DNA from 4 places in the Burkholderia sp. PvR073 genome. Region 4 is predicted to be linked to each of the others. Evidence: riboswitches for the same ligand, from Rfam matches in the RefSeq annotation. Region 4 holds a riboswitch; each other region holds the start of a gene.
What was found. Region 4 has a riboswitch for cobalamin ahead of ACVK00_RS31195 (CbtB domain-containing protein). Riboswitches for the same ligand answer to the same signal wherever they lie in the genome.

Region 1 (6,102 bases), on a different contig from region 4:
CGATCGGAAGATGCTGCAGCAGGCTCAGGCTGGAGTAGCCCGTGCCAAAATCGTCGATGTAGACGGGATGCCCGAGGTCGCGCAATTGCCGAAGCGCCGGCAGAATCTCCGGCAGTTCCACGGTCGACCGCTCAGTCAGTTCGAAACCGACATGCTCGCGCGACAATCCGGCTGGCCAGCAACTGTCCAGCGTCGCCATCAGGCTGCCGTCCAGCAACTCGGGAGCGCTGACGTTGATGGTTACGCGAAAGTCCGGCTCGCCGTCGAACAGCACGCGCATCTCCCGCAGGACCGTGCGCACGACGAAGGCCGTGACGTCGACGATCATTCCGGCGCGTTCCGCCTCGGCAATGAACACGTCCGGGGCGGCTGGCCCGTCGATCCAGCGGATCAGCGCTTCGGCGGAGACGATCCGCGATGACGCGCCGGGCGCGACGATCGGCTGATAGCGCATGACAAATTGTCCGTTTGCCAGCGCTCGCCGTATCTGCGCCGGAAGCGCGGCCCAGCGTCGGTGCAGCATCAGCGCCCCGAGCCCCAGACAGCAGCCCGCCGCGCCGCCGGCGATCCCCAGCAGCCAGGCAGCGCGCCGACTGGCGCTCGCCAGCGCTCGCGGCGTCGCGACGACGATGGTGCACAGCGGCACCCGGGCCGAGCAGAATGATTTGCCGTCCCGAAACCCCGGCACCAGGCCGGCATCGACGTACTCCGGGACGCCGCCCTTGGCGAGTCCGATGACGAGCGCGGCCGGGCGGCCCCTGAGCCCGATCACGTAGTGCAGATCTGACGGCGGCGGCAGTACCCTGAAGGCGTCCAGATCCATCAGCAGGTTCGTCCTCCTTCCCGTGACCACGAGCCCCAGCGTCCCAGGGCTCGACAACAACGGAACGGTCCAGAAGGCCGACATCGCGTCGGTCAGCCGGAATGGCTGCTGCTTCGGGGAAAAGGGCCTCGGCAGCACGCCGAGCATCGTCATGCAGAGCAGATCGGCGCCCGACAGGCGTCCGACGTCCTTGACGTACTTCGACCGGACGGAAGCCGATCGCAACAGGCGCAGATCCTGCGGCGAGCAGTCCGCGTACGGCGATGCGTCCAAGTCGGCAAGCGTCGTGGCCGCCGAATCGAACACAACGTCGATCTGCTGCACGACTTGCGTCCCCAGCCCGGCAACCGATTGCGCCAGCACGGCCTTCGTGACATGCGGCCAGGCTCCCAGCGCCAATCCGGCCGAAACGACCAGCATGCCGATCGCGAGCGCATGGCCGGCCCCGCTGGAGGTTGTCCATCTGCGTACGTTCGCCATAGGCGCGGCACTTCGCGATGTAGTGGCCATCGCCCTGCAGGTCCGGCAGAGCGAGCCGATTTTGGTATGGATTTCGTCAGGCTCGTGCGACCGGCAGCCCGAAACTGAGCCTTGCTTGTGACTCTGGCCAGATAATTGCACACCAATTTACGACTGCGCAATGCATCGCCCCCGGATCGGGTCGCGAACGGATGCGGGCGCGATTCGCCGGCCCCGCGCCCGATACACGCTGTGCTATCGTATGCGCCGCGTTCGGTGCTCGCGCGCGCTCCTCCGGCGCACGCAGTTAAACGGGAAACAGGAGGCGGAAGTCCGCCCGGCCTGTGCTGTCCCCGCAACGGTACGCCGCCCGCGCGTCGCGGTTCCCCGCACGCGCCCAGGCTGCCCGCGATGCCACTGCCCTTCAGCGGGCGGGAAGGCTGCGGCCTGGCAAGCGGCCAGCCCGGATACCGGCCGACGCAAGGGGCGAGCCCGCTGCTCGCCGAACGCCCGATCCGCGGGGGACGGATGGGGTGCGCTTTCCGCCCGCGCTCGCGCGGGCTTCGCTCGATCCGTCATGCATTGCCTGTCCGCCGGCCGCCGATGTGCCGCTCGCTGTCCCCTTTCCACTGCCACGACACGGTGCGCGCCGTGCCGCGCCCGATGAGCCGCGCATGGCTCGTCGGCGCCGGCCCCGGCGACGCCGATCTGCTCACGCTGAAGGCCGTGCGCGCGATCGCCGCGGCCGACGTGCTGCTCGTCGACGATCTCGTGAACCCCGACGTGCTGCGCCACGCGCGCCCCGACGCACTGATCGAGCACGTCGGCAAGCGCGGCGGCCATGCGTCGACGCCGCAGGAAACGATCGTCGCCGCGATGCTCGCGCATCTGCGCGCGGGCCGCAGCGTCGCGCGGCTCAAGGGCGGCGATCCGTTCGTGTTCGGCCGCGGCGGCGAGGAATTGCTCGCGCTCGGCGCGGCCGGGTTCCCGGTCGAGATCGTGAACGGCATCACGGCCGGTATCGCCGCCCCGGCCGCGCTCGGCATTCCGGTCACGCATCGCGGCGACGCGCAGGGCGTGATCTTCGTCACGGGCCACGGCGCGGGCGCGGACGAACCCGACTGGCGCGCGCTGGCCGCGACGCGGATGACGATCGTGATCTACATGGGTATTCGCCGGCTCGACGCGATCGCGGCCGCGCTGCGTGATGGCGGCGTGGCCGGCGACACGCCGTGCGCGGTGATCGAGAACGCGACGCGTGACGGACAGCGGCACGTGCTCGCGACGCTCGACACGATCGTCGAGCGCGTGGGCGCGACCGGTATCGGTTCGCCCGCGATCGTCGTGATCGGCCGCGTCGCGGCGCTCGCCGACGATCCCGCGGTGCGCGCGGCGCTTGGCGGACGCGCATGATGCGCGTCGCGCTCGGCGTCGGTTTCCGCGCGGGCGTGACGGCCGCGCAACTCGATGCCGCGATCCGCGCGGCGCTGGCAAGCCACCCGGGCGCCGAGCCAGCCGTCGTCGCGACGCTCGCCGACAAGGCGCGTGCCCGGTCGCTGCGCACGCTGTGCGCGCGGCGCGGCTGGCCGCTCGTCGCGTTCGACGCGGCACAGCTCGCGCATTGCCCCGCACCGGCATTGAGCGGCCCGTCGGCTGCCGCGCTGGCGCGTTTCGGCGTCGCGGGCGTGGCCGAGCCATGCGCGCAACTCGCGGCGCCGCATGGCCGGCTGCTCGGCCCCAAATCCAGCCGGGACGGCGTGACGGTCGCGCTCGCCGGCCCGCTCTGAACCCTTTGTTTCGCTTTCGACAGGACGATTCCCGATGAAGACCGATGCCGAATCCCATCAGCGGATGGCCGAACGCCGCCGCGCCGGCCATGAAAAGAAGCAGGCTGCCGCCACCCAGGAAAAGGGCCTGCTGATCGTCAACACCGGCAACGGCAAGGGCAAGAGCACGGCCGCCTTCGGCATGGCCGTGCGCGTGCTCGGCCATGGCATGCGGCTCGGCGTCGTGCAGTTCATCAAGGGCGCGCTGCACACGTCCGAGCGCGACTTCCTCGGCGCGGTCGCGCAATGCGACTTCGTGACGATGGGCGACGGCTATACGTGGAATACGCAGAACCGCGACGCCGACGTCGCAACCGCGCGCAAGGGCTGGGACGAGGCGCGCCGGATGATCGAAAGCGGCGAGTACCGGATGGTGATCCTCGACGAGCTGAACACCGTGCTGAAGTACGAATACCTGCCGCTCGACGAAGTGCTCGCGACGCTCGTCGCGCGGCCGGATTCGGTGCACGTCGTCGTCACGGGCCGGCATGCGCCCGATGCACTGATCGATGCGGCCGACCTCGTCACGGAAATGCGGCTCGTCAAGCATCCGTACAAGGAACAAGGCGTGAAGGCACAGCCCGGCGTGGAGTTCTGAGCGATGCCGGCCTGCCCCGCGCTGTTCGTCAGCGCGCCCGCGTCCGGCCAGGGCAAGACGTCGGTGACGGCCGGCCTCGCGCGGCTGCACCGCCGGCTCGGCCGGCGCGTGCGCGTGTTCAAGACCGGGCCGGATTTTCTCGATCCGATGCTGCTCGAACGCGCGAGCGGCGCGCCCGTGCACGTGCTCGACCTCGGGATGGTCGGTGAAGCCGGCTGCCGCGCGCTGCTCGCCGATGCCGCGCGCGACGCGGACCTGATCCTGATCGAAGGTGTGATGGGGCTGTTCGACGGCACGCCGAGCAGCGCCGATCTCGCGGCCGCGTTCGGCGTGCCGGTCGTCGCGGTGATATCCGCGAAGGCGATGGCGCAGACGTTCGCGGCGATTGCGTTCGGGCTCGCGCGGTTCCGGCCGGAGGTGCCGTTCCACGGCGTGCTCGCGAACCGCGTCGGGTCGCCGCGACACGCGGAGCTGTTGCGGCAGGCGCTGCCGGACGACTTGCGCTGGCTCGGGCACGTGCCGGCCGATGCGGGCATCGCGCTGCCGGAACGGCATCTCGGCCTGCACCAGCCGGCCGACATCGGCGATCTCGACGCGCGGCTCGACCGTGCGGCCGACGTGCTCGCGCAGACGGCGCTCGCCGAATTGCCGCCTGCCGTCTCGTTCGCGGAACCGGCGGCCCGCGCCCCGCTGCCGCGCGCGCTCGCCGGCAAGCGAATCGCGATCGCGCGCGACGCGGCGTTCTCGTTCATCTATCCGGCCAATCTCGCGCTGCTCGATGCGCTCGGTGCGCAGTTGCGGTTATTTTCGCCGCTTGCCGACGAACCCGTGCCCGACGCGTGCGACGCGCTGTTCCTGCCGGGCGGCTATCCGGAACTGCATGCAGCGACGCTCGCGGCGAATGCCGTGGCCGCGCGGACGATTCGCGCACACGCGGCGGCCGGCCGGCCGATCGTCGCCGAATGCGGGGGAATGGTGTATCTGTGCGAGTCGCTGACCGACGTGGAAGGCGCGACGACATCGATGCTCGGGCTGCTGTCAGGCCATGCGACGATGCAGCGCCGGTTCGCGGCGCTCGGCATGCAGCAGCTGGACACGCGCAGCGGGCCGATGCGCGGTCATACGTTTCATTATTCGCGGCTCGACACGCCGCTGGCGCCGGTGGCGGCCGCCGCCCGGCCCGACGGGGAACCCGGCAGCGGCGAAGCCGTGTATCGCACGGGCTCGATCGTCGCGACGTACATGCACATGTACTGGCCGTCGAATCCGGATGCGGCGGTGGCGTTGTTCAGCGGGGATGGGTTCTGGTTCGGCACGAGCCGCGATTGAACCGAGACGGCCCCACCCCCGCATTCACCGTCACACCAGAAACGTCTCGGCCAGCTTGACCCAGTACGACGCGCCGGTCGGCAGTACCGCGTCGTTGAAGTCGTAGCCGGGGTTGTGCACCATGCAGCCGCCCTCGCCGTCACCGTTGCCGATGATCAGGTAGCAGCCCGGCCGCTTCTCGAGCAGGAACGCGAAATCCTCGCTGCCGGTGAGCGGCACCATCTCGTCGATCAGATTCGCTTCGCCCACCCATTCGCGCGCGACGCCGCGTGCGAACGTGGTCATCTGCGCATCGTTGACGAGCACCGGGTAGCGGCGCTGGTAGTCGATCGTCGCGGTCGCGCCGAACACAGCCGCCTGCGCATGAATGACTTCCTTGATGCGCGTCTCGAGCAGGTCGCGCACCTCGGGCTTCAGCGCGCGCACGGACAGGCGCATCTGTGCGCGATCGGGGATCACGTTCGGCGCGTCGCCCGCGTGGATCGCACCGACCGTGACGATCGCCATGTCGAGCGGCGACACGTTGCGCGACACGATCGTCTGCAGCGCGATGACGATCTGCGCGCACACGACGACCGAATCGATCGCCTTGTGCGGCACCGCGCCGTGGCCGCCGCGCCCCTGCACGTCGACGATCACGGTATCCGACGACGCCATGAACGGCCCCGGCAGGAAGCCGAACTTGCCCGTCGGGAAGCCCGGCATGTTGTGCATCGCGAAGATCGCGTCGCACGGGAACTGCTCGAACAGTCCGTCGTCGAGCATTTTCTTCGCGCCGCCAAGCCCTTCCTCGGCCGGCTGGAAAATCAGGTTCAGCGTGCCGGAAAAGCGCCGCTCGCGCGCCAGGTGCTTCGCGGCCGCGAGCAGCATCGCCGTGTGGCCGTCGTGGCCGCACGCATGCATCTTGCCGGGGATCGTGCTCTGGTATGGCAGGCCGGTCGACTCGTGGATCGGCAGCGCGTCCATGTCGGCGCGCAGGCCGAGGCGCTGCGTGCCGTTGCCGACCTTCAGCTGCGCGACCACGCCCGTGCCGCCGAGCCCGCGGTACACCGTATAGCCCCATGCCT
Region 2 (8,426 bases), on a different contig from region 4:
TGCGCACAGACGAGGTCGCCGAGCGGCACGCCGTCCGCATGCGCGAGCTTCAGCGCTTCCTGGCTGGTATTCGCCGCGCGCATCGCGGCCTGCAGCGCATCGCTTGCACCGGCCTCGGCCGCCCACTGCGCGAGCAGCGGCAGGTCGATGCTCGAATGGCGGCTGTGCAGGTCGAGATGGCCGGCCGCGAGCTTGCTGAGCTTGCCGAAGCCGCCGCACATCGACAGGCGGGCGACCGGCGCACGGCGCAGGTGCTTGAGCACCGCGCCCGCGAAATCGCCCATTTCGATCAGCGCCATGTCGGGCAGGCCGTAGTGCGCGCGCATCGCATCCTCGCTCGTGTTGCCGGTGCACGCGGCGATGTGCGCGACGCCGTTCGCGCGTGCGACGTCGATGCCCTGGTGGATCGACGCGATGTACGCCGAGCACGAGAACGGCCGCACGATGCCGGTCGTGCCGAGGATCGACAATCCGCCGACGATGCCCAGGCGCGGGTTCATCGTCTTCAGTGCGAGCGCCTCGCCGCCCTCGACGCCGATCGTCACGTCGAAGCCGCCTGCGTAACCATATTCGGCCGCGAGCGCGTCGAGGTGGGTGGTCATCATCTGGCGCGGCACCGGATTGATTGCCGGTTCGCCGACCGGCAGCGTGAGTCCCGCGCGCGTGACCGTGCCGACCCCCGGCCCTGCATGAAAACGCACGCCGGGAGCGGCGGACAGCGCGACGCGCGCGAACACCAGCGCACCGTGCGTGACGTCCGGATCGTCGCCGGCGTCCTTGACGGTGCCGGCCTCGGCGCCGTCGGCGGTGGTCCGGCAGAACTCGAGCCGCATCATCACGCGCTGCCCCTTCGGCAACACGATCTCGACCGCATCGTCCGCGTGGCCCGCGAGCAGCAGGCGCGCGGCGGCAAGCGACGTCGCGGTCGCGCAACTGCCGGTCGTATAGCCGAACCGCAGCGGCGCCGGTTGTTCGGGGGTTTCGTCGCGCATTACGCGGGGCCCGCGAATTCCGCTGCCGTGGGATCGGGCTTGCGCCCGTCATACAGCGTGACCGGCAACGGCTGCCGCCACGTGTCGAAGCGGCCGAGCGGCTCGGCATGCGCGAGCGACACGCGCGTGAGCGTGCCGCCATGGGCGTCGCGCCAGGCCGCGAGCGCCAGCTCGCCCTGCAGCGTGACCGCATTCGCGACGAGCCGGCCGCCGGGCTTCAGCGCCGACCAGCACGCATCGAGCACGCCGGGCGCGCTCGCGCCGCCGCCGATGAAGATCGCGTCGGGCGCGGCGAGCCCCGCGAGCGCGTCGGGCGCGCGCCCCCCGACGAGTTGTAGCCCCGGCACGCCGAGCGCGTCGCGGTTGTGCTCGATGAAGCGTTGACGCTCCGCATGCGACTCGATCGCGATCGCCTGGCACGACGGATGCGCGCGCATCCATTCGATGCCGATCGAGCCGCTGCCCGCGCCGACGTCCCACAACAGTTCGCCCGGTGCGGGCGCGAGGCGCCCGAGCGTCAACGCACGCATGTCGCGCTTGGTGAGCTGGCCGTCGTGGCGGTACGCGTCGTCGGGCAGGCCGGGCGTGAGCGCGCGGCGCGGCGCATCGGGGCCGGCCCGGCAGTCGAGCGCGATCAGGTTGAGCGCGGCGGTTTCGGCGATGGGCCAGTCTTGCGCGAGGCCGTCGAGACGCCGCTCGAGCGGGCCGCCGAGATGCTCGAACACGCTGATGCGGGTCGGGCCGAAGCCGCGCGCCGTGAGTTCGGCGGCGACCGTGGCCGGCGTGCGGCCGTCGGCGCTCAGCACGAACAGGCGCCGGCCCGGCAGCAGGTGGCGCACCAGCGTCGCGAGTGGCCGGCCGACGAGCGACACCGCGCCGACGTCCTGCAGCGCCCAGCCGAGCCGTGCGGCCGCCAGCGACAGCGACGACGGGGCGGGCAGCACGCGCCATTCGTCAGGGGAGAGCTCGCGCGCGAGCGTGGCGCCGACGCCGAACAGCATCGGGTCGCCGCTTGCCAGCACGCAGACGGGCGCATCGCGCCGCGCGAGCAGGCCCGACACGTCGAACGGCGACGGCCATGGCTCGCGCGCGGCCCGCAGCCGCGCGGGCAGCATGTCGAGGTGCCGCTTCGCGCCGACGATCCGCGTGGCGTCGAGCAGCGCGCGCCGCGCGCTGCGTCCGAGCCCCGCGTAACCGTCGTCGCCGATGCCCACTACCGTCAGCCACGCCGTCATGCACCCTTCCCCATCGTCCGATTCCATCGAGTCGCCGCACGCCGGCCGTGAAGACGCCGGTGCGGCCGTCCGCGTTGCGAAAGTCGGCATGGTACCGTGTTCCACCGCACGTTTCATCTGCGGGACTGCCCGCGCCGGGCCGCGTTTCGCTTCGGTCATGGCGCCCGCTCGACGGTCGCGAAGCGCCGGTGAAATCGGGTATCCTACGGCCGTTCGTTCGCCGGTGCCCTTCGGGGCCGAAGAGGGAACACAGGGCGCGCATCGCGCCGCTGTGGCTGCCCCCGCAACTGTAGACAGCGAGCCGATCTCCCCCCTCATGCCACTGGTTTCACCGGGAAGGCCGGGAGCCGGCGCCGACCTGTCAGCCAGGAGACCTGCCGGCCTGAAAGTGCGTGCGTGCCAGTCGGCGTCGGGCGGGGTGTACCGATGCGTTGGCCGCGGCGCCACACTGCCCCGGTATCCCGTTGAGTTCCGCCCCCGTTTCGATTCCTGCGTTGCCCGTCGTGCGCCCGTCGGCGTGCCCGGGGCTCGTGCGCGTCGTCGCGGCCGCCGACGGCGGGCTGTGCCGGATCAAGCTGCCGGGCGGGCGGCTCGACGCGCGGCAGGCGCGTGCGATCGCTGCCGCGGCGCGCAGCTACGGCTCCGGTGCGATCGACGCGACCAATCGCGCGAATCTCCAGCTGCGCGGCATTCGCGACGGCGCGGGCGATCCGCTGGCCGGTGCATTGCTCGACGCGGGCCTCGGCCCGCGCACGAGCGCAGCCGCAGCCGCCGATGCCACCGATGCCACCGATGCCACCGACGACAGGGCCGCGCTCGCCGCGAGCGACGACGTCCGCAACCTGATGCTCAGCCCGCTCGCCGGGCTCGATCCCGCCGCGCTGCTCGACAGCCGCGCACTCGCGCTGCCGTTGCTCGACATGCTGACCCACGAGCCGCGCCGCGGCGAACTGTCGCCGAAATTCTCGATCCAGCTCGACGGCGGCGAATCGGTCGCGGCGCTCGATCATCCGCACGACATCTGGCTTGCCGCGCGGCGTCGCGGCGACGGCGCGCTGCGCATCGCCGCGGGCCTGGCCGGCTGTCCGCCGGTCTCGTCCGACGATTCGCCCGCTTCGTTCGACGTGGCGCCCGACCAGGCCGTTGCGCTGGTGCGCGCGTTGCTGCTCGCCTTCCTCGATCTTGCGCCGGCCGACGTCACGCGGATGCGCGCGTTGCTCGCGACCGGCGGCGAACGCGCGTTGCGCGAGCGCGCGCGGCACTACGCCCCCTTCCCGCTCGAGACCGATCCCGCATTGGCCGGCTGGCGGCGCATGCGCGCGGATGCCACGCTGCGTTTCGGCGCGCGACCGTCGCTCGACGCGGCGCGCTGGAGCGTCGGCGCGCAATTCGTGCTCGGCCGGCTCGACGCGACGCAACTGGAACGGCTCGCGGCACTTGCCGAGGCCGAAGGCGACGCCACGCTGTCGATGACGCCGTGGCAAGGCGTGTTCGTGCATGGCGTGCGGCGCGAACGCGCGCCGGCCGTGCTCGATGCGCTCGCGTCGCTCGGTCTCGTGTGCACGACATCCGACCCGCTGGCGGCGCTGGTTGCCTGCACCGGCAGCGCGGGCTGCGCGAAGGCGCGCGCCGATACGAAACACGATGCGCTCGCGCTGGCCGCGCGCGTCGGCCATCCGGTCGACGTGCACCTGACCGGCTGCGAGCGCCACTGCGCGCTGCCGCATCCCGCGACGTACACGCTCGTCGCGGTTGCGCCCGCACACTACGACCTTTACCGGCGCGACGCCGCCGCGGGCCTCGGCGCCCCGCTCGCGCGCCATCTGACGATTGACCAGGCCGCGGCCCGATTGACGGGCACGCGGCGCAGCTAGGGTCTGTTTACATATGGAACGTACATGCGAATGCCCGAAATCGCTCGTAGGGCAAGAAGTGAGGAGCGCCGTTTGGCCGAGCCAAACGCCCCGAAGGAAGTCCCCTTGGGGGACAAGTGACGAGCGACGCCGCCATACGGGCGATTTCGGGCATTCCCCTGGAATGGTTTTTTAATTTGGGGTTGCCACGAGAACGGCCGCTCGCCACGTTGCGCTCCTTGCGAATACGTCAGTATTCGCGGCGTCGCGCGCCTCGCGAGCGGCCGTTCTCGTGGCAACGCATGCACGTTCCATATGCAAACAGACCCTAGGACACCACTAATGCTTGACTACATTCGCGACGGGCAGGAAATCTACCGCCAGTCGTTCGCGACGATCCGCGCCGAGGCCGACCTGTCGCAGGTTCCGCCCGATCTCGAGAAACTCGCGGTGCGCGTGATCCACGCGTGCGGGATGGTCGATGTCGTCTACGACCTGCGCTTCTCGGCCGGCGCCGGCACGGCGGGCCGCACGGCGCTCGCGGCCGGCGCGCCGATCCTGTGCGACGCGCGGATGGTCGCCGAAGGCATTACGCGCGCGCGTCTGCCGGCCGGCAATCGCGTGATCTGCACGCTCGGCGAACCGGAAGTGCCCGACCTCGCGCGGCATCTCGGCAACACGCGTTCGGCCGCGGCGCTCGAACTGTGGCGCCCGCATCTGGCCGGCAGCGTCGTCGTGATCGGCAATGCGCCGACCGCGCTGTTCCACCTGCTCGACATGATCGACGCCGGCGCGCCACGCCCCGCGCTGATCCTCGGCTTTCCGGTCGGCTTCATCGGCGCGGCCGAATCGAAGGCGATGCTCGACGCGCACAGCCGCGGCGTGCCCTACGTCACGCTGCTCGGCCGGCGCGGCGGCAGCGCGATGGCGGCCGCCGCCGTCAACGCACTCGCGACGGAGGCCGAATGACGGCCCCGCGCGGACGCCTGTTCGGGGTCGGCGTCGGCCCCGGCGATCCTGAACTGATGACGATCAAGGCGCTGCGGGTGCTGCAGGCCGCGCCGGTGGTCGCGTATTTCGTCGCGAAGGGCAAGAAAGGCAATGCGTACGGGATCGTCGAAGCGCACCTGCTCGACGCGCAGACGCAACTGCCGCTCGTCTATCCGGTGACGACCGAGGCGCTGCCGCCGCCGCTCTGCTACGAGACGGTGATCGCCGACTTCTACGACACGGCCGCCGAGATCGTCGCGGCGCATCTCGACGCCGGGCGCGACGTCGCGGTGATCTGCGAAGGCGATCCGTTCTTCTACGGGTCGTACATGTACCTGCACGATCGCCTCGCGACGCGCTACGACACCGAAGTGATCCCTGGCGTGTGCGCGATGCTCGGCGGCACGGCCGTGCTCGGCCAGCCGCTCGTCTATCGCAACCAGAGCCTGTCGGTGCTGTCCGGCGTGCTGCCGGAGGACGAATTGCGCGTGCGGCTCGCGCAAGCCGACGCGGCCGTCGTGATGAAGCTCGGCCGCAACGTCGACAAGGTGCGGCGCGTGCTCGACGAACTCGGGCTCGCGAAGCGCGCGCTGTACGTCGAGCGCGCGACGATGGCGGCCCAGCGCATCGTGCCGCTCGACGAAGTCGATCCGATGGCGTCGCCGTATTTCTCGCTGCTCGTCGTGCCGGGGGAAAAATGGCAAGGATGACGACTCCGCCCGCGATCGTGATTCTCGGCGCAGGCGCGCTCGACACCGCGCGGCGCATCCAGGCGCGTTATCCGGGCTCTCGCGTGCATGGTCTCGCATCTCGCGTCGAGGCCGACGTGCCGTTCGACGAACTCGGCGCGCACCTGCGCGCGCTTTACGCGCGCGGCCTGCCGATCGTCGCGCTGTGCGCGGCCGGCATCGTGATTCGCTGCGTCGCGCCCGCGCTGGCCGACAAGGGTGTCGAGCCGCCGGTGCTCGCGGTCGCGGAAGACGGCTCGGCGGTCGTGCCGCTGCTCGGCGGTTTGACGGGCGTGAACCTGATCGCGCGCGAAATCGCCGAATGCCTCGGCGTCGCGCCGGCGATCACGACGAGCGGCGAACTGCGCTTCGGCGCGTGCATGCTCAACCCGCCCGACGGCTATGCGCTCGCCGATCTGCAGCAAGGCAAGCGCTTCGTGTCCGACCTGCTCGCGGGCGCGGCCACGCGCGTCGACGGCGCGGCGTCGTGGCTCGACGACGTCGCGCTGCCGCGCGACGACGCGGCCGCGCATGCGATCCGCGTGACGCCCGATGCGTGGCGCGGCGCGCGCGACGAACTCGTGATCCATCCGCGCAGCGTGGTGGTCGGCATCGACGCGCGCGGCGTGCCGGCCGACGCATCGCCATCGCTCGCCGAACGCATCGAGGCGCTGCTCGATGCACACGGCCTCGCGCGGCTGGCGCTCGCCGCGCTCGTCGCGCCGGCGACGTTGCTCGGCGATGCGCGGGTCGAAGCGGCGGCGCACACGCTGGGCGTGCCGCTGCGCTTCGGCGATGTCGAAAGCAAAGGCGAAGGCAAAGGCGAAGGCGACACCGATGCCGCCGCACTGCTCGGCAGCACATTGCGTGTCGCGCACACGCTGCGCGCAACGTCCGACGGCCTCGCCTGCGCGGTCGCGGCGCAACCCGTCGATCCCGCCGCGCTCGGCCGGGCGCGCGGCCGCCTGACGGTGTTGGGCCTCGGCCCGGGCGATGCGGCGTGGCTCACGCCCGCCGCGCGCGGCGCGCTCGCGGAAGCGACCGATATCCTCGGCTATACGACCTACGTGACGATGGCCGGCCCGTTCCGCGCGGACCAGCGCGTACACGGCACCGACAATCGCGAGGAAATGCAGCGTGCGCGCCATGCGTTCGAACTGGCGGCCGAGGGCCGGCGCGTCGCGGTCGTGTCGTCGGGCGATCCGGGCGTGTTCGCGATGGCCGCGGCCGTGCTGGAGGCGCTTGACGAAGCGCGCGACCCGCGCTGGGCCGCGGTCGAGCTGCGGGTCGAACCCGGCGTATCGGCGTCGCTCGCGACCGCCGCGCAGGCCGGCGCACCGCTCGGCCACGATTTCTGTGCGATCTCGCTGTCGGACAACCTGAAGCCGTGGGACGTGATCGAGACACGCCTGCGGCATGCGGCGCAAGCCGATCTCGTGATGGCGTTCTACAACCCGATCTCGCGTGCGCGACCGTGGCAGCTCGATCGTGCGCTCGACGTCGTGCGCGCACACCGCGCGGCCGACACGGTCGTCGTGCTCGGCCGCGATATCGGCCGGCCGGGCGCGACGCTCGCGACGACGACGCTCGGCGCGCTGCGCAGCGACCAGGTGGACATGCGCACGATGGTGATCGTCGGTTCGTCGACGACGCGGCGATTCGCGATCGGCGACGGCCGCGAGTGGGTCTATACGCCGCGCTGGTATCGCTGAAAGCCGCTGCGCACATCGCGGCGCGCCCGTGCCCAGCATGCCGGCCGTCGTTGCCGGTGCGCTGACTCGTCCATGCACGCGTCGGCCGTGCCCCGTGGGCACGGGTCGCGCGTCCGGCGCTTCCACTTCAACGCGCGATCAAGCGGACAAATCGCCCGCTTTACGTTTCGATATGTGCTCGAATCGGCAGAATTGTTAATCCTACGTGATGCAATAATAAAACTAACGCGCAACTGTTCATTGTTCGGAGCTAATACTTCAAGATGTGCATGCCGCCGGGCAGGCATGCTCAGCCGCCCGCCCGGCGGCGATACGCGGGCCAGCGTATCCCTCTTCCACTTGGAGAAAACAATGAACAACAACGTGTTGCCGCGCTTCAATCCACGCGTGCTCGTCGCGGGCTGCCTGCTCGCCGTCGCGAGCGTGTCCCATGGCGCCGGCGTCTATGCGCCGTTCGTCGACGTGACGCTCTACCCGACGCCGCTCGTCGACCGGATCGGCGTCCAGCAAGGCATCCAGCAGTTCACGCTCGCATTTGTGATCGCGGGCAGCGGCTGTGCGCCGTCCTGGGGCGGCGTGCAGCCGATCGGCAACGGTGCGAGCGGCGATCTGCTCGCGTCGCTGTCGACGTCGATCGCGAGCTATCGCGCGAAAGGCGGCGAGATCGCGGTCTCGTTCGGCGGCGCGAACGGCACGCCGCTGATGCAGGCATGCTCGACCGTCCCCGCGCTGAAGACGGCCTATCAGACCGTAATCGACACCTACGGCCTCACGCATGTCGACTTCGACATCGAGGGTGCATCGCAGCAGGACAGCGCCGCCGTCGCCCGCAACTTCCAGGCGCTCGCGCAGTTGCAGTCCGACTACGCGGCGAAAGGCCGGCCGCTGCACGTCACGCTGACGCTGCCGACGATGC
Region 3 (8,426 bases), on a different contig from region 4:
GATGTCCTGCGCGCGATAGTCGATGCTCACAGCCGCACCGAGCGATTCGACGCTCGCGCGATTGCGCGCCGAGCACGTCGCGGCGACCCGTGCGCCCGCCTGGGCGGCCAGCTGGATCGCGAACGTGCCGACCGCGCCCGCGCCGCCGTGCACGAGCACGCTCTGCCCTGCACGCAATCCGCCGTCGTCGAACAGGCCAGCCCATGCGGCCAGCGCGGGTGTCGGCGTGGCGGCTGCCGCCGCGAAGTCGACCGCATCGGGCAGGTGGACGACCGAATCGTGACGCACGGCGACGTATTCCGCATACGCGCCCCAGCGCCCCGCGCCGACGTCGGTCTGCGCGAACACGCGCATCCCCGGCGCGAAACCCTCGACGCCGTCGCCGACCGACTCGACTACACCGGCCGCGTCGAAACCGATCACGAACGGAAACGTCATCTGCATGAACGCGCCGAGATAGCCTTCGCGGCATTTCCAGTCGGCGGGATTGACGCCCGCGTATGCAACGCGGATCAGCACGTCGCCGGGGCCCGGCTTCGGTGCGGGAACGTCGGCCAGTCGCAGCGCGTCGGAATGGCCGACGCGGTCGATCAGCAAGGCTCGCATGGGGGTGTCTCCCGTGTTGTCGTTTGCATTGCGGTGGGTCGCGTGCGCGCCGCGCGTCACGCCGCCGTGTCGGCCAGCAGGCTCGACGCGAGCGGACAGAACGCGTGCGAGATCGCATCGACCGTCCAGTCGGGGCTTTCCGCGTCGAACCGGCGGTCGACCCAGCCCCAGTGATATGGATGCAGCAGGTATTCGCCGAGCAGGTCGCCGACCTGCGCGAATTCCTGTTGCCAGACGTGGGTCCACGCGCCCGGCGTCACGATCCGGCTCAGCCGCCAGTTGCGAATGCCGGGCATGAACGCGGGCATGCGCAGCAGCTCGCGCTCGAGCTCGCGCACTCGCGCGTCGTCGGCCTGCGGCCGCACCCGCAGCATCAGCGTGCGCCATACGCCATCACGCAGCGCCGGCTCGCGCAGGCCGCCGCCGATCGCGCGGCACGCGGCGCCGTCGATCCGCACCACGCCCGGCACGCGAGCCAGCGCGGTCAAATCCATCGCTCGATCGGTCGCCCGTTCGTCGCGCAGCACGTCGAGCGTGTAGTCGCCCGCCCCCCAGCAGCCGTCGAGATTGCGTGCGAGCGCCACGCGGGTCGCGCCGGGCAGCGCATGCGCGGCGTCGCGCAATGCACGTTCGATCGCGCCGGCATCGCCGGTCGCCGCAATCCATACCTGGGCCGTGTCATGCCGCATGGTCGACCTCCGTCAGCACGGGCAGCGGCGCATCGGCATCCGTCATCACATGGCGGCGGCGCGCGTCGCACAGCGCGTCGACGGCCATCCAGAACGCGACCACATCGCCATCGGTCAGCGCGCGCATCCGGTAGTACGACGGCGCATCGGCGACTTGCCACGTCAGCCACAGCGTGCTCGGCTGCCCCGGCACCGCGACGGGCGGCGACACCCAGCGGCCGGCGGCCGTCAGTCCGCGCGCCGCGTGGCCCGGCAAATAGCGGTCGCGCACTAGCGCCAGCACGTCGGGAATGCGCTCGGGCGCGAGGGTGATTTCGTCTACGATCTGGATCATGCGCGGGTCGTCTCGGGTGGTTCGTGGTGGAATGCGACAACGGCCGCCTACGCCGTTCCGGCGAGGCCGGAAGCGGCCGGCGTGGATAGCATTCTTGCGTGGCGACGCGCGGCGAACCCCTACCGGCCCGCTCACCGGCCCCTGTCGCAACGCTCAGATCGGGAGACACATGAAACAGCGCGCATTGCCGGCACGCAGCCGCGTGCTGCCGGGCCTCGGCGCCCGCCTGCTCGACGAACTGACGCGCAGCGGTGCAGCGCCGGCGCGACGGCCCACGCCTGCCGCGGCCGCGCTGACGACGACGCCCGGCGGCTTCGTCGCGCTGTACCGCGACGCGATCGAGCGGCTCGAGGCGCAGGTCGCGCGCGGCGACGGCCATCCGCCGATGCGCAAGCAGGAAGTCGACCTGATGTGCCGCTGCCTGCTCAGTTGCGCGACGCTCGCCGACGCGATCCGCTGCGCAGCCGAATTCTGCGAGATGCTGACGCCGCGTGCCGGCGCGCTGTCCCTTACGGTGCGCGACTCACGCGCGACGTTCCGGATGGATTCGCTGCGTCGCACGCGCAGCTCGGCCGCGTGTCTCGTCGACCTGACCGGGCTGTTCTGCTATCTGCAGCTGTTCGGCTGGCTGATCGGGCAGCCGCTGCGGCCGGACGAAGTGTGGCTCGGCCATCCGCGCCGCGACGATGCGATGCCGCTGCTCGGGCTGTTCAACGCGCCGGTCGACGTTGGCCGTAAAACCTACGGCTTCGCGTTCGACGCCGCGCGGCTCGACGCCCGCGTGATCCGGCAGCCGGGCGAACTCGCCGCGTTTCTCGTGGATTTTCCGTTTGGTCTGATCGATGCGGCGCCGGCCGTCGTGTCATGGGCGCAGCAGGTGCGCGGCTTTCTCGACGCGGCGCTCGCGCACGAACAGGCGTTGCCACCACTTACGGCGCTGGCGACGTGGCTCGGCGTGAGCGAAGCGACGTTGCGGCGGCGGCTGGCTACTGAGGGCAGCAGCTACCACGCGTTGCGCGAGCAGTGTCTCGCCGACGTCGCGCGGCGCTGCCTGCGCGAGTCCGACTGGCCAGTCGCGCGGATCGCCGCGCATCTCGGGTTCAGCGGCGAGGAAGCGTTCCGGCGGGCGTTCGTGCGATGGACTGGCATCGCGCCGAGCCGGTTCCGGCGCGATTGCAGCGCCGCCGACGTTTCGTTTCATCAGACGTGAATGCGGTTCGATTGCGCCAAAAAGAAAGGACTTCGAAAGCATTCGGCGAACACTGACGTTTTTTCGCATCCCCTCGGCCGCCGGCGATTGACGCGCCGGAGCGCTCGCCATTACGCTTGCGCGCTGATGGTTCCCGGGAACGGGATCAAAAGGGAACGCAGGAGAGGCAACGCCTCGAATCTGCGGCTGCCCCCGCAACTGTAAGCGGCGAATCCGCGCCACCACACGCCACTGGGAAACCGGGAAGGCCGGCGCGAATGACGACCCGCGAGCCAGGAGACCTGCCATCGACCCGAGGTCCAAGCAGCCGCACCGGGCGGGGTGTCCCGATGCGCCAGCACCGCCTTTGGCGGTCGCCCCGTTGCATGGACGGCCCGACCTCAGGACCCTTCAGATGTCCAACCTTTCCGCATCCGCTTCCACGCCGGAAGCGTCGCGCCGCTGCGCCGCCGTCATGCGCGGCGTCTTTGCGCGCGCACGCCGTACCCGCAACACGCTCACGCTCGCCGCCTCATGAACCTCCGCCACCTTCTCGCCACGTCCGCCGCCACTGCGCTGCTCTCCCCGATCGCCCACGCTGCCGGCGACACGGCGCTCATGCAGCCGCGCCAGCCCGCGGACGGCACCGAACTGCCGACCATCGCCGTGACCGACACGCGGCACCTGCCCGAATCGTTCGACCAGCGCTATGCGACGACGCAGGTGCTCACGCGCGCCGATCTCGACCGGCTGTCGCCGAGCGAGCCGAGCATCACGCAGGCGCTCGCGATGCTGCCGGGCGTGACCGTCTCGCAGACCGGCGGCCCCGGCTCGTCCGCGTCGGTCAGCATCCGCGGCTCGTCGGCCAGCCAGGTCGCGGTGTTCATCGACGGGATCCGGATCGGCTCGCCGACCACCGGCATCGCGCCGTGGGCCGACCTGCCGACCGAAGCGTTCGAGCGCGTCGAAGTGATTTCGGGGCCGGCCGCCGCATCGTTCGGCGCGAACGCGATGGGCGGCGTCGTGCAGCTGTTCACGCGCCGCGCCGCCGGCCAGCCCAACCGGACGACCGTGTCGTTCGGCGGCGGCTCGAATAAGACCTTCGACACGCAGCTGCGCACGTCGGGCACCGTGCCGTCGACCGGGCCGCTGGCCGCGCTCGGCGGGCTCACCTACTCGCTCGGCCTGCACTCGTACAATACCGCCGGCATCGACGCGACGCGGCCCGTGTTGCCGTACCACGAGGACGGCCGCAATCCGTATCACGCGCAGGATCTCGATGCGCGCCTCGGCTACGCGCGCGATAACTGGTCGATCTCGACGTTCGCGCTGTATCACCGCTCCGACCTGTCCTATGACAACGCGGGCTTTGCGAACCGCGAGCTCGATCATCAGCTGACGACCGGCATCGCGTTCCATCTCGACATCACGCCCGACACGCAGTTCGACCAGTCGTTCGGTTATGCGAACGACCGTCAGTTCCTGTATGCGAGCGACCCGGCCATCCGGACCGACCGGATCGACTCGCAGCGCATCAGTTCGTCGACGTCGCTGACCCATCAGGCGCACGGCTTCCACCTGTTCGACCTGCCGCTGTCGGGCGAGACGAAGGTCGCGTACGACTTCACGCGCGAGCAGGCGTTCCTGCCGGTCGACGTGCCGGACGGCGTGCCCACGCGCAACGATTCCGCGTTCTCGCTGCATCAGTCGGCGACGCTCGGCAGCGTGACGATGTTCGTCGCGGGCCGTCACGAGATCATCGCGGGGAAAGCCGTGAACACCGGCAACGCCGCGTTGTCGTGGGCCATCACGCCGGTCTATACGGCGCGCGTGTCGTACGGCAATGCATTCCGCCTGCCGTCGTTCAACGACCTGTACTACCCCGGTTACGGCAATCCGAACCTGAATCCGGAGCGCAGCGATTCGGTCGAAGCCGCGCTCGACGCGAACACCGCGTACGGCACGTTCAGCGCCGCGATCTACGACACGCGCGTCAACAACCTGATCGCGTACAACCCGGCGACGTTCTCGCCGATGAACATCGGCCGTGCGCATATCCGCGGCATCGACCTGTCTTACAAGGGCACGATCGGCCGCACGACGCCGGTGAGCATCGCGGTGGGGATTCTCAATCCGCAGGACGAAACCAATAACAGCTGGCTCAACCGCCGGCCGCGCCAGACGGTCAGCGTGAACATCGACCACACGTGGGACGAACTGCACCTGCATGCACTGAGCACCGGCGCGTCTTTGAACTACGGCGGCACGACGTTCGACGATCCGGCCAACGCCACGTATCTGCCGTCGTACCTGACCGTGAACCTGCGCGCGTCGTACAAGATCAATGCGCACCTGACGGTGTCCGCGTCACTGTCGAACCTGTTCGACCGTCAGTACGTCACCGCGTACGGCTACAACACGCTCGGCCGCACCGCGTTCGGCAAGGTCAGCTATACGTTCTGATCGTGGCGTTCGGTGCATCGGCGCATCGGCGTGCGCGGTCGCGGACGCCGGTGCGGACAGGTTCGCGGGTGCCGAATACCGTCGCGTTCGATCGCACCGCGGTTCGCGTCAGGACCACACGATGCCATGTACGCCCGCAATCAGCTGGATCGCGCCGAACACCGCGATCACGACGGCCGACACGCGCGACAGCCCGTGCATGAACGTCAGTGGCATCTTCGTGCGCAACGCGGCGGTCGCACTGCTCAGGCATAGCCACCACGTCGCGGAACCGACGAACACGCCGGTGACCATCAGCGCGACGGTCGGCCCCAGCGCGTCGTCATGCGTGCCTGTCAGCGGGCCGAGCGCCGCGAAAATCCCGACGAACGACAGGATCGTCATCGGATTCGACAGCGTCAGGCCGAACGTCGTCAGGAAATCGCGCAGCACGGTCGTGCGCGGCAAGTCGCGCTGCGCTGCGGATGCGGCCGGCGCCTGCCGCGCGATGGTCGAGGCCAGCCACACGAGGAACGCGCCGCCGCCGATTTTCAGCGCGACGGTCAGCATCGGAAACGCGGTGACGATGCCGGCGACGCCCAGCGCGCCGAGCAGCCCGTAGATCGCATCGGCGCACGCGGCGCCGATGCCGGTGGCGAACCCCGCGTGAAAGCCTCGGCTCAGGCTGCGCTGGATGCACAGCATGCCGATCGGGCCGACCGGCACCGCGATCGACAATCCCATCACGACGGACTTGATGAACAACATGGCCGGCTCCTCGCGACATCCAGTGGCTTTAACCGGCATCGTAGGGAAAGTCCGGTCGCCGCTGAAGGCGGTTTTTAAGGAAAAATGGCTACTTCACCTTAAAAACTCCGCCGCGATGGACGAACTCGACTGGAAGATACTCGCGCTGCTGCAGGCCAACGGCCGCATCAGCTACACGGAGCTGGCACGCCAGGTTCATCTGTCGGTGCCGGCGGTGACGGAGCGCGTGAAGCGCCTCGAATCGGCCGGCGTGATCGACGGCTACACGGCGCGGGTCAATCCGGCGGCGGCCGGCTACCCGGTGAGCGCGCTGATCGGCATCACGGTGCCGCAGCCGGCGAAGGCGAAATTCCTGAAGCTGCTGGAGACGATTCCCGAAGTGGTCGAGTGCCATCACGTGACGGGCGCGGATTCCTACGTGATGCGGTTCGTCGCGGTCAGCATGGCGCACCTCGAGCAACTGATCGAGCGCATCAACCTGTACGGCGAAACGCGCACGTCGATCGTGATGTCGACGCCGCTGCCGGCGCGCGGGCTCGCGCGTCCGGCTGCCGCGAGCAAAGGCAGTCGGGGGTGACACGATGCCCCGCGCCGCGCGATCCTGTGCCATGCGCACCTTGCACGAACCGGACAACCTGCCATGTCAGTGATCGGACTCAATCATTACAACCTGCGCGCGGATCGGGCGACGCTCGATACGCTGCGCGATTTCTACGTGAATGTCGTGGGCCTCGAGCCGGGCTATCGTCCGGCGTTCCAGAGCGCCGGCTACTGGCTCTATGCAGGGGGACAGGCAATCCTCCATCTGTCGGAAGCGCGGCCTGGCGAGGTGCGGCCATCGCACGTCGTCAATACGTTCGACCATATGGCGTTTTCATGCGAAAACGCCGCCGACATGGAACGGCGCCTCACCGAGGCGCAGGTTCGATACTCGCGCAGGTACGTGCCGCTCACGAGCCAGCTCCAGCTCTTTTTCGCCGACCCGGCAGGCAATGGCGTCGAGTTGAACTTCGCCGAGCCCGACCGCGATTCCGGTGACGGACCGAATTAGCACGCGCGGTTCGGGCCGACGATTCGTTCGCGCCGCGATGGCGTTGACGGCGCTCAGTACGCCGGTTGGGTGCGCCGACGATCAGTACGGCCCCGTCACCTGCCGACGGCTCCGCCGAGCAAGCCGCCGACGAGCGACGTGACCGGCGCGAGCGGATTGCTCGTGCCGCCCGACGCCGCACCGCCGCTCGTACCGGTGCCGGGACCGTTGTGCACGGTCGCCGGTATCCCGCCGACCACACTCGTCACCAGGCCTGCAACCGGCGCGACGCCGTTTGCTCCGTTCGGATTCACGAGACCGCCCGCGTTGGTCACCGTATTGCCGACCGCCCGGACGAGCTGCCCGACATCGCCGACGACCGGCTGTGACGAGGCGGCCGACACCTTCGTTCCGGCCGACGTGATCGCCCCGCCGACCTGCCCGAGCAGGCCCGCGACCGGCTGACCGAGGCCGGTCGCCGTGCCGACCTGTTGGGTGAGGTTGCCGGCCGTCGTCACGAGCGGCGTGATCGCCGACCCGGCCGTCTGGGTCGCCTGCTGAACCGGACCCGACGACACGGTCGAGCCGACCGTTGCGCCCGCCGACTGCAGCCCGTGGGCAACCGTGTCGAGCAGGCCGCCGACCGGCGTCGTGATCGGCGCGAGCGGCGACAGCGGGCCCGCGCCGAGCGCCTTGACCGTCTCGCTCAGGCCCAGGACGGGATTGCCCGTCGAGCTGACGACGGTGCCGAGTCCGGTGACTGTCCTGCCGACCGGGTCCGGCGTGATGCCGATCTGGCTGATCCCACCGCTCACCGCGTTCGCCGTGTCGCGGATGATCGAGCCCACGCCGGTGATCGTCGCGCCCGGGCCCGCGGTGAGGCTCTTGCCGACGCCCGGCAGAGTCACGTCGCCGACCGTGGTGCCGGCGTCGATCACGACCTGACCGACCGTGCTGACAACGCCGTTCGTGCCGGGCGCGCCGCTGGTGCCCCAACCGCCGCTCGTCGTTCCGCTGGTGCCGCTGCTGGTTCCGCTTGTGCCACTGGTTCCGCTGGTTCCGCTGGTTCCGCTGGTTCCGCTGGTTCCGCTAGTTCCGCTAGTTCCGCTAGTTCCGCTAGTTCCGCTAGTTCCGCTAGTTCCGCTAGTTCCGCTAGTTCCGCTAGTTCCGCTAGTTCCGTTAGTGCCGTTAGTCCCGCTAGTCCCACCGGTCACGCTCGTACTCGTGCCGATGTTATTAGCGGCCACGGTCGGTGCGGTGATGTCGCCGCCGCCGCACGCGGCCAGCGTGCATGTCGCGGCGATCGCGGCGAGCGCGACGCCGGTTCTGGTGAAATGCCGATACATGGATGCCCCCGTCGGTTTTTTC
Region 4 (8,426 bases):
CGACCCGGCGCGCGCGCGTCGTGTCGATCGTTGCGATCAGCGCATTTGTGCTCGGCTGCGTGTTCGCGATCCGTGGCAACGGCATCGCGCTGCTGCAGACGTTCCTCACGCTGATGCTCTACTTCCTCGTGCCGTGGACCGCGGTGAACCTCGTCGACTATTTCTTCGTGCGCCGCGGCCGCTACGCGATCGCGCACTTCTTCACGCCGCGCGGCCTGTACGGTGCGTGGCAACTGCGCGGCATCCTGTCGTACCTGATCGGCTTCGCGGCGATGGTGCCGTTCTTCTATGTGTTCGACGCCGAAGCGAACCGCGAGGTGTTCGTCGGCCCGTTCGCGCGGATGCTCGGCGGCGTCGATCTCGCGTGGCTCGTCGGGCTGGTGGTCGCGGGCGGCGTCTACGGGCTGCTGTCGCGCTCGCTCGACCTCGACCACGAGCGGCGCGTGATCGCCCAAACACCCGCGCCCGACGCGCCGGCCGCCACGGCGGCGCAGGGAGACGCACGATGAACGGTCCGCGCATTCGCATCGTCCAGTCGGCACTGCGCGACGGCGACGTTACCGGCAATCTCGCAAAAGCGCTCGCGATCATCGCCGCCGCGCGCGGCGCAACCGACCTCGTCGTGTTCTCCGAAACTTACGCCAGCGGCTTTCCGACGCCCGACGACGTCGCTCGGCTGGCCGAGCCGCTCGACGGGCCGTCCGTCATCGCGGTACGCGATGCCGCACGCGATGCGGCGGTCGCCGTCGCGTTCGGCTTCCCGGAACGCGACGGCTCGCGCTTCTTCAACACAGCGCTGCTGATCGATGCGAACGGTGACGTGCTGTTGCGCTACCGGAAGACCCATCTGTACGAATCCGACCTCGGCGTGTTCGAGGCCGGCGACGCGTTTCCGGTCTGCACGTGGCATGGGATGCAGGTCGGCCTGCTGATCTGCTTCGATCTCGAGTTTCCGGAAACGGCGCGCGCGCTCGCGCATGCCGGGGCCGAACTGATCGTGATACTCGACGGCATGATGAACCCGTACGGCGACGTGCATCGCCGGATGATCCCGGTGCGCGCGCTGGAAAACCAGCTCTACGTCGCGATGGCGAACCGGGTCGGCGCCGGCGACCGCTACACGTTCAGCGGCACGAGTCTCGTCGCAGCCCCCGACGGCACGTGCATCGCGGTCGCGCCCGGCGATCGGGAAGCGATCGTCGACGTCACGCTCGATCCCGCGGCGATTCGCGATGCACGCGCGGCGTTCCGCTACGTCGACCTCGCCGCGGTGCCGCTCAGCGCGGCGACGCGGCGCAATTGACGCGAACGGCCCGGCGGTTGGGGGATGACCCGCGACGATCCGGCATCGTGGCGACAGCGCCGTCCGCGCTCCCGCGTCACGGCGCGCGATTGCGCAGCGTCTTCGCGGCGGCGACCATGTTCGTCAGCGCCGGAATCACTTCCGCCCACTGGCGCGTCTTCAGCCCGCAGTCCGGGTTCACCCACAGGCGTTCCGCCGGAATCCGCTCGGCCGCCTTCTTCATCAGGCCGACGATGTGATCCTGCGTCGGGATGTTCGGTGAATGGATGTCGTACACGCCCGGCCCGATCTCGTTCGGATACCTGAAGTTGTCGAATGCGTCGAGCAGTTCCATGTCCGAGCGCGACGTCTCGATCGTGATCACGTCCGCGTCCATGTCGGCGATCGACGCGATGATGTCGTTGAACTCCGAATAGCACATGTGCGTGTGGATCTGCGTGTCGTCCTGCACGCCGTTCGCGGTGATGCGGAACGATTCGACCGCCCACTTCAGGTACTCGCCCCATTGCGCGCGGCGCAGCGGCAGCCCCTCCCGCAGCGCGGCCTCGTCGATCTGGATCACGCGCACGCCGGCCTTCTCGAGATCGAGCACTTCGTCGCGGATCGCGAGCGCGAGCTGATAGCACGACACCGAGCGCGGCTGGTCGTCGCGCACGAACGACCAGTTCAGGATCGTCACCGGACCGGTCAGCATGCCCTTCATCGGCTTGTTCGTCAGCGACTGCGCGTACGTGATCCATTCGACCGTCATCGCCTTCGGACGGCTGATGTCGCCGAACAGGATCGGCGGCTTCACGCAGCGCGAACCGTACGACTGCACCCAGCCGAACTGGCTGAATGCGTAGCCGTCGAGCTGCTCGCCGAAGTATTCGACCATGTCGTTGCGCTCGGCTTCGCCATGCACGAGCACGTCGAGTTCGAGCGATTCCTGTTCGCGCACGCTGCGCTCGATCTCGGCCTGCATCGCCGCGCGGTAGCCGGCTTCATCCAGCGCGCCGGACTTGAACTGGCTGCGCGCCTGGCGAATTTCGGCGGTCTGCGGGAACGAGCCGATCGTCGTCGTCGGGAAGGCCGGCAGGTTCAGGCGTGCCGACTGCTTCGGCGCGCGCTGCGTATAGGGGCTCGCGCGGTTGCCGAGCTGCGCGTCGATGCGCGCGATCGCGGCCTTCACCGCCGGATTGTTCACGCGCGGCGAACGGCGGCGTGAGTCGATCGCGGCGGCGTTGGCGGCAAGCGCGTCGGCCACCTTGTCGCGGCCTTCATTCAGCGCCGTCGCGAGCACTTTCAGTTCGTCGAGCTTCTGCAGCGCGAACGCGAGCCACGAACGGATCTCCGTGTCGAGCTTCTCTTCGCTCGCGAGATCGACCGGCACGTGCAGCAGCGAGCACGACGGCGCGACCCACAGGCGATCGCCCAGTTGCTTCGCGAGCGGCTCGAGCCAGTCGAGCGTCGCGCTCAGGTCCGTCTTCCAGATATTGCGGCCGTTGATCGCGCCCACCGACAGCACGCGGTCGGCCGGCAGTTCGCGCACGAGCGCGTCGACTTCGTCGCGGGCGTTGATCGCGTCGACATGCAGGCCGTCGACCGGCAGCGACGCCGCGAGCGTCAGGTTGTCCCGAAGCGGGCCGAAGTACGTGGCGAGCAGCAGCTTGATACGGCGCGTTTCCAGCGCCGCATACGCGGTGCGGAATGCCTGACGCCATTCGGCGTCGAGCTCGGTGACGAGGATCGGTTCGTCGATCTGCACCCATTCGACGCCCTGCGCGGTCAGCGTGTCGAGCAGCGCGCCATACACTGGCAGCAGCTTCGGCAGCAGCGCGAGGCGATCCGAATCGTCCTTCGCCTTGCCGAGCCACAGGTACGTGACGGGGCCGAGGATCACCGGCTTCGTGGCGACGCCCAGCGCCCGAGCTTCGGTCAGTTGCTGAAGCAGGCACGACGGATCGAGCGAAAAGTTCGTGTCCGCGTGGAATTCCGGGACGATGTAATGGTAATTCGTGTCGAACCACTTCGTCATTTCGCCGGCGGAAACGCCGCCGCAGCACGCTGCATGCTCGTCCACCGCTTGCGCCGAACGGCCGCGCGCGACGCGGAAATAGTTGTCGAGCACGTCGCCGTGGAAGCCCTGCACGCGCTTCGGCAGGTTGCCGAGCGTAAAGCTCATGTCGAGCACCTGGTCGTAGAACGAGAAATCGCCGATCGGCGCGAGATCGAGGTCGCGCTGGTCGTTCCAGTGACGCTCGCGCAGCTCGGCGCCGAGTGCCTTCAGCTCGTCGCGCGACGATTCGCCCTTCCAGTAGCGTTCGAGACCGAACTTGAGTTCGCGCTTCGCGCCGACGCGCGGAAAACCGAGATTGTGTGTCGTAACCATGAAGCTGCCGTCCAGAGAGAAATTGAAGATCCGGCAGCCATCATAGGGATTTCATCTCATGAAATAAAATGGCATTATTTCATTCATCCATTAAATTCTTTCATGTGTTTGCGGAGTGAGCGATATCCATGCTGGAACGATTCCATCTCGTCGTGATCCGTGAAGTCGAGCGCCAAGGCTCGTTGACTGCAGCCGCCAATGCGCTGCACCTCACGCAATCGGCGCTCAGCCATACCGTCCGGAAGATCGAGCAGCAGCTCGGCACGCCGATCTGGGATCGGGAGGGCCGCGGCCTGCGGCTGACGCAGGGCGGGCAATATCTGCTGAAGCTGGCGAACCGGCTGCTGCCGCAGTTCGAGCTCGCCGAGGAGCGGATGAAGCAGTATGCAAAGGGCGAGCGCGGCACGCTGCGCATCGGGATGGAATGCCATCCGTGCTACCAGTGGCTGCTGAAGGTCGTGTCGCCGTACCTGTCGCGCTGGCCGGACGTCGACGTGGACGTGAAGCAGCGCTTCCAGTTCGGCGGCATCGGCGCGCTGTTCGGCCATGACATCGACGTGCTCGTGACGCCCGACCCGCTGAACAAGCCGGGGCTGCGCTTCGATCCCGTGTTCGATTACGAGCAGGTGCTGGTGGTCGCGGATGCGCACCGATTCGCGAACGCCGACTACGTGACGCCCGAACAGCTGACCGACGAGGTGCTGATCACCTACCCGGTCGAGACCGACCGGCTCGACATCTACAACCAGTTCCTGACGCCGGCCGGCATCGTGCCGCGGCGCCACAAGTCGATCGAGACGACCGACATCATGCTGCAGATGGTGGCGAGCGGGCGCGGCGTGGCCGCGCTGCCGAGATGGCTTGCCGACGAATACGCGGACCGGATGCCGGTCGTGCCGGTCAAGCTCGGGACAAAGGGCATCGCGAAACAGATCTTCCTCGGCATCCGCGAGGCGGATGCGTCGATCGACTATCTGGCCGCATTCGTCGCGCTGGCGCGCGAATCGACGTGGAGCGCGCCGCGCATGCTGCGCTAGGCGCGCCCCGATGCCATGCGCGTCAGGCGGCGCGCATGCCGGTGCGTTCGCCGCGTTCGACCCATGCGCCGAACAGCAGGCCGATCGTCGTCCACATGATCGCCTGCATGCCGATCGCGGCGACGCGGAACTTCCACAGCACCGCGGCCGGGAATTCGGCCGGCACTTCATCGATCGACGGCAGCCCGATCTGCACGGCCGCGATGATCGCGACGAACGTGAGGCCCCCGACGATCGATGCGTTCCACGGGCCGAGCTTCGCCAGCAGATGACGACGCACGCTGACCGAGAACACCATCGTCGCGATCGAGATCGCGATCATCAGGAAGAACAGGCCCGTGCGATAGCCGATCGTGTCGTGGTCGCCGACCGCCGGCGGATTGGCCGGGTACTTGATGTTCGGCACGATCACGAGCGCGACGAACGCCGCCGCCGCGAGCCATGCCGCGAGCGGCCGCGCCGGGAGGCGGCTGCCTCGCCCGTATGCAAACGCGAAGACCAGCGAGAACAGCCCGCCGAATGCCGCGCCGTAGGTCACGACGCCCGTCAGCAGGCCGACGCCGGCCTGCGTGTGGCGGCTGACCAGTTCGGGCTCCGGCGCTTCGCCGTTGGCCGCTTCGGTTTTTTCTTCGAAGGAGATTGCCTGATCGACTTGCGGTTCGCCGACGATTCTGGCGAAACCGAACGTGAGGAGGCCTGCGGCGATGCCTGCGAGCATCCCGCGCATGAGCAGCTTTCCGACCATCGTGTACTCCGCGTCAGTGGCAGGGAAAGCCGAGCAGATGGCGGCCGTCGTGGACGAACTCGTGCACGTACATGCCCGGCACGAGCGACGTCGCCCCCTGTTCCGCACCGACGAAATAGAGCGCGAGTAACAGGATCAGGCCGACGAAGATGGCCCACGGCAACAGTTCGCGGACGGGAATGGGCGCCGGCACGACGACCGGCTTCAGCACTGCTTCGCTCATGGATGCACCTCAGGGGAATCGCGCCCCGACAAAAGTTGGATGGAATACGAAGGCAGGTCTGGCTTCCGGGATTGAAGATCCGCGGTTACAGTGGCGCGACCGCGCCGGGCTTGCACCGGCTTCCGCCCTTCGTATCGGGCGAATTGTACGCGCGAACGTTCGCGTGTTGAAGGCCCGCGCACCACGGGCGCGGCCGTTCCGAACCCTCCGGCCATCGACATGACCCAACCTGCCTTGCTGCGCCTGATCGCGCATGCGCCGACCCGCGCGATGCGCGCCGGCGCGTTTCCCGCCGACGATCCGCTCGATGCACCCGGGCTCGCCGAGGCTGCCGCGCTGCGCGGGCGGTTCGCCGGCGCACCCGGCGCGATCGTGCTGTGCAGCCCCGCACGTTGTGCGCAGCAGACCGCCGACGCGCTCGGACTGCGCGCGGGCATCGACGATTCGCTGCGCGATGTCGACTACGGCCACTGGCACGGCAAGCGGCTGCACGACCTCGCGCGCGACCTGCCGGACGAACTTGGCGCCTGGATCGACGATCCGGCCGCGTCGCCGCACGGCGGTGAATCGTTCGAAGACGTCGCGCGCCGCGTCGGCGCATGGTTGAACGCACTGCCACGTCGTCGCGATATCGTCGCGATCACGCATGCGGCGATCGTTCGTGCGGCCATCGCGCACGTGCGCCGGATGGACGCGAAGGCGGCGACCCGCATCGACGTCGCGCCGCTGTCGTGCACGGTATTCGCCGCGTCGGGAGAGGGCTGGACGTCGATCACGGACGACGTTCGACGCGATGCCGATGCCGATGCGTAAGCCCGCCTGCTCACTATATGGAGAATGACGACGCCATTTTCTTACATGTCTGTAAGACAATGGTTCGTCCTCCCGACTGTCATCAAACTGACTGGTAGCGAAAGCTAGGATCGGCTGCGGTTACCTACGAGATGCCGCCATGAATCAACCTGCTTCGTCCGCCGCGAACCCTTCCGGCTCAACCGAACGTACCCGACAGGTCGGCTATGCCGTCTTTCTGCTGGTGCTCGTGATCGGCGCCGTCTATATTGCCACCCATCTGATAGCCGATCTGTCGCCCGTGCGCGAAGGGTCGCTGTTCCCGTACCTGATGCTCGGCGCCGCGCTGGTGATCGCGCTCGGCTTCGAATTCGTCAACGGCTTCCACGACACCGCGAATGCGGTCGCGACCGTGATCTACACCCACTCGCTGACGCCGAACGTCGCGGTGATCTGGTCCGGCATGTGGAACTTCCTCGGCGTGATGGTTTCCAGCGGGGCCGTCGCCTTCGGCATCCTGCAGCTGCTGCCGGTCGAGCTGATCCTGCAGGTCGGCAGCGGGTCGGGTTTCGCGATGGTGTTCGCGCTGCTGATCGCCGCGATCGTCTGGAACCTGGCGACCTGGTACTTCGGGTTGCCGTCGTCGAGCTCGCATACGCTGATCGGATCGATCATCGGCGTTGGGCTGATGAACCAGCTGATGCATGGGCCGTCGGGCACGAGCGGCGTCGACTGGGGCCAGGCGCTCGGGGTCGGCAAGTCGCTGCTGTTGTCGCCGATCGTGGGCTTCCTGTGTGCGTCGCTGCTGCTGCTCGTGCTGAAGGCCGTCGTGCGAATTCCGGAACTGTACAAGGAGCCGCCGAAGGATCAGCCCCCTCCGTTCTGGATCCGCTGCCTGCTGATTCTCACGTGTACCGGCGTGTCGTTCGCGCACGGGTCGAACGACGGGCAGAAAGGGATGGGCCTCATCATGCTGATCCTGATCGGCACGATGCCGACTGCGTATGCGCTGAACAAGGCGGTCACGACGGCGGAATCGCAGACCTTCGTCGCCGTCGCGAACCAGGCTGCCGCGACCTTCGCGAAATACTCGAACGGCGTCGCGGCGTCCGCGAATCCGCGCGCCGACGTCGAGCACTTCGTGCAGCGCCGCGAGATAACGCCTGCCGTGCTGCCGGCCCTGCAGCAACTGTCCACGTCGCTCGCGGCCTCGGTCGGCTCGTCGGGCTCGATGGCGGCCGTGCCGCAGGGCGACGTCGACAACGTGCGCAACACGATGTATCTGATATCCGAAGCGATTCGCCTGATCGAGAAGGCGGGTCAGCCCGCCTTCGCCGCCGACGACAAGCTCGCGATCGACAACTACCGCAAGCAGCTCGATCACGCGACCAAGTTCATTCCGACCTGGGTGAAAGTGGCCGTTGCGATCGCGCTGGGTCTCGGCACGATGGTCGGCTGGAAGCGGATCGTCGTGACCGTCGGCGAGAAAATCGGCAAGCAGCATCTGACGTACGGACAGGGCGCGTCGGCCGAACTCGTCGCGATGCTGACGATCGGCGCGGCCGACGTGTACGGGCTGCCCGTGTCGACGACGCATGTGCTGTCGTCGGGCGTCGCGGGCACGATGGCGGCGAACGGGTCCGGATTGCAGTGGAGCACGGTGCGCAGCCTCGTGCTCGCGTGGGTGCTGACGCTGCCGGCGTCGATCGCACTGGCGGCTGGACTTTACTGGCTGTTCCGGTCGATCGCCTGAGCGGACGGGCGGTGAGCGGCCGGGGAACCGGCCGCTCACCGTCGAGGATTTGGCTCGGTTGCTACGTCTCCTCACCTCGCCTCGTCTCTCTTCGCCTCTCCGCCTCTTCGCCTCTTCGCCTCTTCGCCTCTCCGCCTCTTCGCCTCTTCGCCTCTTCGCCTCTTCGCCTCTTCGCCTCTTCGCCTCTTCGCCTCTTCGCCTC

Region 1: another riboswitch for cobalamin. It lies ahead of cobA (uroporphyrinogen-III C-methyltransferase); the one in region 4 lies ahead of ACVK00_RS31195 (CbtB domain-containing protein).
Region 2: another riboswitch for cobalamin. It lies ahead of cobG (precorrin-3B synthase); the one in region 4 lies ahead of ACVK00_RS31195 (CbtB domain-containing protein).
Region 3: another riboswitch for cobalamin. It lies ahead of ACVK00_RS11355 (TonB-dependent receptor domain-containing protein); the one in region 4 lies ahead of ACVK00_RS31195 (CbtB domain-containing protein).

Annotation. Positions count from the first base shown of each region.
Region 1 covers NZ_JBSRXO010000013.1:119,402-125,503, reverse strand. Annotated here, with positions in the region: gene ACVK00_RS29550 (EAL domain-containing protein) at 1-1,243, opposite strand, end outside; cobalamin riboswitch at 1,539-1,775, shown strand; gene cobA (uroporphyrinogen-III C-methyltransferase) at 1,946-2,695, shown strand; gene ACVK00_RS29540 (cobalamin biosynthesis protein) at 2,692-3,069, shown strand; gene cobO (cob(I)yrinic acid a,c-diamide adenosyltransferase) at 3,104-3,706, shown strand; gene ACVK00_RS29530 (cobyrinate a,c-diamide synthase) at 3,710-5,035, shown strand; gene ACVK00_RS29525 (M20 aminoacylase family protein) at 5,066-6,102, opposite strand, start outside.
Region 2 covers NZ_JBSRXO010000013.1:141,423-149,848, reverse strand. Annotated here, with positions in the region: gene ACVK00_RS29650 (cobalt-precorrin-5B (C(1))-methyltransferase) at 1-992, opposite strand, end outside; gene cbiE (precorrin-6y C5,15-methyltransferase (decarboxylating) subunit CbiE) at 992-2,227, opposite strand; cobalamin riboswitch at 2,432-2,623, shown strand; gene cobG (precorrin-3B synthase) at 2,731-4,101, shown strand; gene ACVK00_RS29635 (precorrin-8X methylmutase) at 4,423-5,049, shown strand; gene ACVK00_RS29630 (precorrin-2 C(20)-methyltransferase) at 5,046-5,780, shown strand; gene cobJ (precorrin-3B C(17)-methyltransferase) at 5,777-7,510, shown strand; gene ACVK00_RS29620 (chitinase) at 7,862-8,426, shown strand, end outside.
Region 3 covers NZ_JBSRXO010000002.1:921,863-930,288, reverse strand. Annotated here, with positions in the region: gene ACVK00_RS11375 (NADP-dependent oxidoreductase) at 1-606, opposite strand, end outside; gene ACVK00_RS11370 (Dabb family protein) at 663-1,295, opposite strand; gene ACVK00_RS11365 (hypothetical protein) at 1,285-1,629, opposite strand; gene ACVK00_RS11360 (helix-turn-helix transcriptional regulator) at 1,799-2,839, shown strand; cobalamin riboswitch at 2,950-3,142, shown strand; gene ACVK00_RS11355 (TonB-dependent receptor domain-containing protein) at 3,353-5,281, shown strand; gene ACVK00_RS11350 (LysE family translocator) at 5,390-6,028, opposite strand; gene ACVK00_RS11345 (Lrp/AsnC family transcriptional regulator) at 6,144-6,605, shown strand; gene ACVK00_RS11340 (VOC family protein) at 6,669-7,079, shown strand; gene ACVK00_RS11335 (collagen-like triple helix repeat-containing protein) at 7,175-8,404, opposite strand.
Region 4 covers NZ_JBSRXO010000016.1:34-8,459, reverse strand. Annotated here, with positions in the region: gene ACVK00_RS31220 (purine-cytosine permease family protein) at 1-509, shown strand, start outside; gene ACVK00_RS31215 (carbon-nitrogen hydrolase family protein) at 506-1,303, shown strand; gene metE (5-methyltetrahydropteroyltriglutamate--homocysteine S-methyltransferase) at 1,380-3,674, opposite strand; gene ACVK00_RS31205 (LysR family transcriptional regulator) at 3,803-4,711, shown strand; gene ACVK00_RS31200 (CbtA family protein) at 4,734-5,456, opposite strand; gene ACVK00_RS31195 (CbtB domain-containing protein) at 5,470-5,679, opposite strand; cobalamin riboswitch at 5,714-5,855, opposite strand; gene ACVK00_RS31190 (histidine phosphatase family protein) at 5,899-6,492, shown strand; gene ACVK00_RS31185 (inorganic phosphate transporter) at 6,632-8,224, shown strand.